DNA from 2 places in the Stappia sp. genome. Region 2 is predicted to be linked to the other one. Evidence: riboswitches for the same ligand, from Rfam matches in the RefSeq annotation. Region 2 holds a riboswitch; the other holds the start of a gene.

Region 1 (3,407 bases), 1.2 Mb from region 2:
TCGACCGGCTCTTCGGCCCGCGCTTCGAGAGCTATCGCCGCGCGACGCCCTACATGCTGCCGCGCCCGCGCCGCCACGCAAACCGGGACACCCGCGCCTCATGACGCAAACGACCGCCAACGCCATAGTGCTCCCGCCCGCGACGCGCGAGGCGGCGCGCGCCCGGCTCGACGCCTTCCTGCCGCGCGCCGGCCGGGCCTATGCCCGGGACCGCAATGTCGATCTGGGGCCCGGGAGACACGAAAACGTCTCCGGCCTGTCGCCCTATCTGCGGCACCGGCTGATCACGGAAGAGGAGGTGGTGCGCGCGGTCGTGCGGGCGCAGGGTGCCCAGGCGGCCGAGAAATTCCTGCAAGAAGTGTTCTGGCGCACCTACTGGAAGGGCTGGCTGGAACTGCGCCCGAGCGTCTGGCGGGACTACTGCCTGGAGCGCGACCGGGCGCTGGCCCGCGCCGCCGACGATTCCGCCCTTGCCGACGACCTCGCCCGCGCGCAAGCGGGCGAAACCGGCATTGCCTGTTTCGATGCCTGGATGCACGAACTCGCCGACACCGGCTATCTGCACAATCATGCGCGCATGTGGGCGGCCTCGATCTGGATCTTCACGCTTGAACTGCCCTGGGCGCTTGGCGCGGATCTCTTTCTGCGTCGGCTGCTCGACGGCGACCCGGCCTCCAACACGCTCTCCTGGCGCTGGGTGGCGGGCTTGCAGACGCGCGGCAAGACCTATCTGGCGCGGGAAGACAACATCGCGACATACACCGACGGGCGGTTTCCGCGAACGCCGGGTCTGGCGGGGGCGGCCGTGCCGCTTGACGGGCCGCCCCATCCGCCGCCGCTCGCCCCGCCGATGCCGCGCCCGGTCGATCCCGCGCCCGGAACCGGCCTTCTGGTGCTGGACGACGATGTCGCCGCCGACAAGCTCGCCGCGCGCCTGCGGCCCGAGGCGGTCACCGGTCTCTCGCTGGCCGCCCACAGGTCGCCGGGAGCCGTGGCCGACGCGGTGAGGGACTTCGCGGCCGGCGCCGTCGACGACACGCTCGACCGCCTCGCCGGGACTGGCCCTGCGGTGACGCCCCGGCTTTCCGGCGACGACGCGGTGGCCGCGGTTGTCGACTGGGCGCGGGCGTCGGGGCTGACGCGCCTCGTCACCCGCCATGCGCCGGTCGGGCCGGGGGGCGATTTCCTGATCGCGCTCGCGCCCCGGCTGGAAGCGGCGGGTGTCGCGCTCGCACAGGATCTGCGGCCCTTCGATGCCCGCGCCTGGCCCCATGCGACCAAGGGCTTCTTCGCCTTCAGGAAACACATTCCCGAGTTGATCGCGCGGCTTGCGTGATCTGCGCCGATTGACGGGGCGTGCCCGCGTCCCTATCTTCCCTCGCACAGACATTCGTTGGGGTGCCCCCGGGGCTGAGAGGCGCAATCGCGTCAACCCACTGAACCTGATCCGGGTCGTGCCGGCGTAGGGAACGAATCGACGCGCAGATCGCGCAGCGCGGGAGCCTCCTCCCGTCGTCGCTCTCCTGAAAGCCATGCTCCCCCCGGATCGTCCGAAGTGTATCGCGGGCGCGGGGAAACCCGTTCCCGCCGGCCGAGCGAGGGACGCATGCACGGTGTGACGCAGGAGACCGGCGCGGGAACCGCCGGGGGAGATCGCGCGAAGGCCGTGCCGGCCATCGCGCTCACCATCGCCGGCTCCGACAGCGGCGGCGGCGCGGGGATTCAGGCCGACCTCAAGGCGTTTTCGGCGCTCGGCGTCTATGGAGCCAGCGCGCTCACCGCGATCACGGCGCAGAACACGCGCGCCGTCACCCACATCCATGACATTCCCGACGAAATCGTCGCGGCGCAGATCGCGGCCGTGCTCGACGATCTCGACGTCGGCGCGATCAAGATCGGCATGCTGTCCTCGCCGAAGATCGTCGACACGGTGGTGGCGGCGCTCGACGGCTATGGCGGGCCGGTCGTGGTCGATCCGGTGATCGTCGCAAAATCGGGCGCGGTCCTGCTTCAGGAGGCGGCCGTCGCGGCGCTGCGCGACCGGCTTCTGCCGCGCGCGACGCTGATCACGCCGAACCTCCCGGAAGCCGCCGCCCTGCTCGGCGAAGCGCCGGCCGAAACGGCTGAGGACGCCGAACGCCAGGGCCGCGCGCTCGCCCGCCTCGGCCCGGCTGTCCTGATGAAGGGCGGCCATGGCGCCGGCGAGACCTGCGTCGATCTGCTGGTGACCGGCGAGGGCGAGCCGCTTGCCCTCAGCGCCGCGCGGCTCGAGACCCGCAACACCCATGGAACGGGGTGCACCCTGTCGGCGGCGATCGCGGCCGAACTCGCCAAGGGGCAAGACCTGCCCGAGGCCGTGACGCGCGCCCATGCCTATCTGCACGCGGCGATTGCCCGCGCGGATTGCCTGAACGTCGGCTCCGGCCACGGGCCGGTGCACCACTTCCATCGTCTGTGGGAGGCCGTGTCATGAAGGTGTCGGTGATCGGCGGCGGCGTCACGGGGCTTGCCTGCGCCACCGCGCTGCAGGAGGCCGGCCACGAGGTGACGCTGTTCGACCGGGGCACGCCCGGCGGAGCGCAGACCTGTTCCTGGTGGGCCGGCGGCATGCTCGCCCCCTTTTGCGAGGGCGAGGCGGCGGAAGAACCCGTCGTGCGTCTCGGCGCCGAGGCGCTCGCCTGGTGGGCGGCGCGGGTCGACGGGGTCGCCCGCAAGGGGAGCCTCGTGCTGGCGCAGCCGCGCGACGGCGCGGATCTGCGCCGCTTCGCAAGGCGCACGCAGGCGCATGCGCCGGTCGACGGGGACGCCATCGCGGAACTGGAACCCGATCTCGCGGGGCGCTTCCGCCAGGGGCTGTTCTTTGCCGGCGAAGGGCATGTCGACCCGCGCGCCGCACTTGCCGGACTGGTCGCGCGGCTCACCGAGCGGGGGGCCGCGATCCGGCCCGAGACCGAAATCGATCCGGCCGAGGCGCCGGGCGATGCGGTCCTCGACTGTCGCGGTTTCGCCGCGCGTGGCGAGATCGCGGAACTGCGCGGCGTGAAGGGCGAGATGCTTGTGATCCGCAGCCCCGATGTGGCGCTGTCGCGGCCCGTGCGGCTTCTGCATCCGCGCATCCCGCTTTACGTGGTGCCGCGCGGGGAGGGCGTCTTCATGGTCGGCGCGACCATGGTGGAAAGCGACGAGCGCACGCGCATCACCGCGCGTGCCATGCTGGAGCTTCTGGGCGCGGCCTATGCGCTGCATCCCGCCTTCGCGGAAGCCGAGGTGCTGGAGATCGGCGTCGACGTGCGCCCCGCCTTTCCCGACAACCTGCCGCGCGTGCTGCGCGAGGGCCGCGTGTTGCGCGTCAACGGCACCTATCGCCACGGCTTCCTGCTCGCGCCCGCGCTCGCCGCGCAGGCCGC
Region 2 (3,407 bases):
GTGCCGAACCAGCCGATCATCGCCGCGCCGATGCCGGAGGTGATGTGGTCGTAGCCTGGTGCGATGTCGGTGGTCAGCGGCCCGAGCGTGTAGAACGGCGCCTCTCCGCAGACTTCGAGCTGCTTGTCCATATTGGCCCTGATCTTGTGCATCGGCACGTGACCGGGGCCCTCGATCATGACCTGGCAGTCCTTGGCCCGAGCGATCTGCGTCAGCTCCCCGAGCGTCTCCAGCTCGGCAAACTGCGCCTTGTCGTTGGCGTCTGCGATTGAACCGGGGCGCAGGCCGTCGCCCAGCGAAAACGAGACGTCGTAAGCGCGCGCGATGTCGCAGATCTCGCCGAAATGCTCGTAGAGGAAGCTCTCGCGGTGATGATGTAGGCACCATTTGGCCATGATCGAGCCGCCGCGGCTGACAATACCGGTCACCCGGTCCACCGTCATCGGGATCATGTGCAGCCTGACGCCTGCGTGGATGGTGAAATAGTCCACCCCCTGCTCGGCCTGCTCGATCAGCGTGTCGCGATAGACCTCCCAGGAGAGCGCCTCGGCGATGCCGCCGACCTTTTCGAGTGCCTGGTAGAGCGGCACCGTGCCGATCGGCACCGGGGAATTGCGGATGATCCAGTCGCGAATATTGTGGATGTTGCGTCCGGTCGAGAGGTCCATCACCGTGTCGGCGCCCCAGCGGATCGCCCAGACCATTTTCTCGACTTCCTCGGCCATTGAGGAGGTCACGGCCGAATTGCCGATATTGGCGTTGATCTTCACGAGGAAATTGCGGCCGATCACCATCGGCTCGGCCTCGGGGTGGTTGATGTTGGCGGGGATGATCGCCCGGCCCCGCGCCACCTCGTCGCGGACGAATTCCGGGGTGATGAAATCCGGGATCTCGGCGCCGAAGGCCTCGCCGTCGCGCTCAAGCGCCTGCTTCGCCGCCTGCCGGCCGAGGTTTTCGCGGATGGCGACGAATTCCATTTCAGGCGTGACGATGCCCGCACGGGCATAGGCCAACTGGGTGACGGCGCGGCCATTCTTCGCGCGCCGCGGTTCGTGCCGCACCGGAAACTCCGGCGTCAGGCGCTCGCCCTGGGCAAAGCCGTTGTCCTCCGGCTTTACATGACGGCCTTCGTACAGCTCCGTGTCTCCCCGCGTAGCGATCCAGGCTTCGCGCGGCCGCGGCAGGCCGCGCTCGATGGCGATCTCAGCCTCTGGATCTGTGTAGGGACCGGAGCTGTCATAGACGGTCACGGGCGGTTCGCCCGCCGTCGGGAGCAACTCGAGCTCGCGCATGGGCACGCGGATATCCGGGTGCAGGATGCCGCGCTGCCAGACCCGCCGGGATGCGGGCAACGGGCCTGTTGTGACGATTGGGGAAAGATCTTGCATCGGTCGGAGCCTCCAGAGCTCGAAGCGTTGGAGACCCAGTTCGCCGCAATGAATGGGGATTGGCCGCGTGAAAGACGCCGTGCATTGCAGATACGGCCAAGGCCGCGCAGCCGGAACACCATCCCTACGCCAGTGTGAACTGGATCAGGTTCATCGGGTCACTGCGCTGCGCGCCGCCATCAAGGCAGACGGGCCATCAGTATCTCAGCCCCTTGTCGGGACCCCCCGGGTGAATATGCCGAGACTGCGTTTCGTCCCGCGCTTTGTCAACTGCCAGGCGGACCGCCGGCAACATACCCGGTTCTCTGAAGTTGCAATCCATAAACATTCGTTTTTCCGAAGAACGAGCCGCGGGTAGACTTGGCGGAGAGGCAATAGGGAACTTGGACATGCCGCCGGATTCACCAATCGGGTTCATCGGTCTTGGCACGATGGGCGCGCCCATGGCTCTGAACCTCGCGCGGGCCGGAACGCCGCTCGTCGTTTGGAACCGCACAAGAAATCGATGCGCCCCGCTGGAACAGGCGGGTGCCACGATTGCCTCTGACGCTGCGGAGATGTTCACGCGATGCGAAACGGTTATCCTAATGCTGGAGAACGACACGGCGATGGATACCGTACTCGATCGCCTCGGTCCGGAATTCACCTCCCGCGTCGCCGGCCATATCATCGTCTCCATGGGCACCGTGTCGGCCGACTATTCGAAGCAACTGGCCGATGACATCCGCTCCGCCGGAGGGCGCTACGTCGAAGCGCCGGTCTCGGGCTCGCGCAAGCCGGCCGAAGCCGGGCAACTGGTCGGCATGCTCGCCGGCGAGCCGGAGGATATCGCGCGCCTGCGGCCAATCCTCGCCCCGATCTGCAAGGAACTCTTCGACTGCGGCGCGGTTCCCGCCGCCCTCCACATGAAACTCGCGATCAACACCTTCCTGATCGCGATGGTCACGGGCTTGGCCGAGGCTGCCCATTTCGCCAGGCGCCATGACCTCGATATGAGTCGCTTCACCGATATTCTGAACGCGGGCCCTATGGCAAGCGACGTCTCTCGGATCAAAATCGGAAAGCTCGCGCAGCACGACTTCAGCCGCGAAGCGGGGATATCAGACGTGCTCAAGAACAACCGTCTCGTTGTAGAGGCTGCCCGTGATGCCGGTATCGCGTCGCCCCTGATGGATGCCTGCCTGTCTCTTTACAGCGAGACCGAAGGTCTTGGGTTCGCAGAAGACGACATGATAGCGGTCGTCCGCGCGATCGAGGCACGCACCGAACGCGCATTGGCCAGCACCGGGATTCCGCCACATAATCACTGATGCGCGTCGGGCGTATCGTCTGAACCTGCTCGTCAAATGTGAAGTTCAGGGGAGCAGGACAGAACGCACCAAGATACAGCGCCACATCCGCCCCCTGTTGGAGCGGGTCTATCGCAGGACGCATCTCTCGAAGCACGACTCGCGGCGTCAATCACCGATGTGATGGCCGGCATGAGCCTTCGGTACGCTGATCGGCCTGGCATCGATCCAGAGGCTCTGTCTCGCCCACATCGGTCAGCCAGCGAGAGGATCGTCTATTGATGGGGCCGCTCATGTTGCACTCATTTCGGCCCACGCCGATTTACGCAGCGATATGAAGAACTTCCGCCCCTCTTGCTTCCACGGGTGTTGGAAACGCAAACGCCGCCCCGGAGGGCGGCGCTTAAGCGTTTGGAAACGCGTATGAGCTTATCGAGAGATAGCTGACAGGTCATTCTGACCACATGGTTTACACATCTTGCATTTGGGGAGGCCCGAATGCCTTGGAAAGAGTGTAGGCCTATGGATGAACGCCTTCGTTTCGTTGCCCGTCTTCTCGAAGGTGAGAAGATGGCGCCGTTGTGCCGGGAGTTCGGCATCTCCCGCGTCACGGGCTACAAGATTTTTGAGCGGTACAAGGAATGTGGCCTTGACGGTCTCAATGACCGGAGCCGGCGTCCCTATCGTCAGGCCAACAAGCTCCCCTTCCAGATCGAACGCTGCATTCTGG

Evidence for each region. A riboswitch is a leader RNA that binds a small molecule or an ion and turns the genes downstream of it on or off. The one in region 2 is predicted to bind thiamine pyrophosphate.
Region 1: it holds a riboswitch for thiamine pyrophosphate, as region 2 does, so the genes downstream of both, thiD (bifunctional hydroxymethylpyrimidine kinase/phosphomethylpyrimidine kinase) here and thiC (phosphomethylpyrimidine synthase ThiC) in region 2, are expected to answer to the same signal.

What each region holds. Positions count from the first base shown of each region.
Region 1 is NZ_CP157793.1:105,495-108,901, forward strand. Features, by position in the region: gene ABL312_RS00500 (isoprenylcysteine carboxylmethyltransferase family protein) at 1-104, shown strand, start outside; gene ABL312_RS00505 (FAD-binding domain-containing protein) at 101-1,336, shown strand; TPP riboswitch at 1,385-1,486, shown strand; gene thiD (bifunctional hydroxymethylpyrimidine kinase/phosphomethylpyrimidine kinase) at 1,607-2,473, shown strand; gene thiO (glycine oxidase ThiO) at 2,470-3,407, shown strand, end outside.
Region 2 is NZ_CP157793.1:3,583,374-3,586,780, forward strand. Features, by position in the region: gene thiC (phosphomethylpyrimidine synthase ThiC) at 1-1,388, opposite strand, end outside; TPP riboswitch at 1,492-1,626, opposite strand; gene ABL312_RS15970 (NAD(P)-dependent oxidoreductase) at 1,832-2,698, shown strand; partial or broken gene ABL312_RS15975 (helix-turn-helix domain-containing protein) at 3,176-3,407, shown strand, end outside.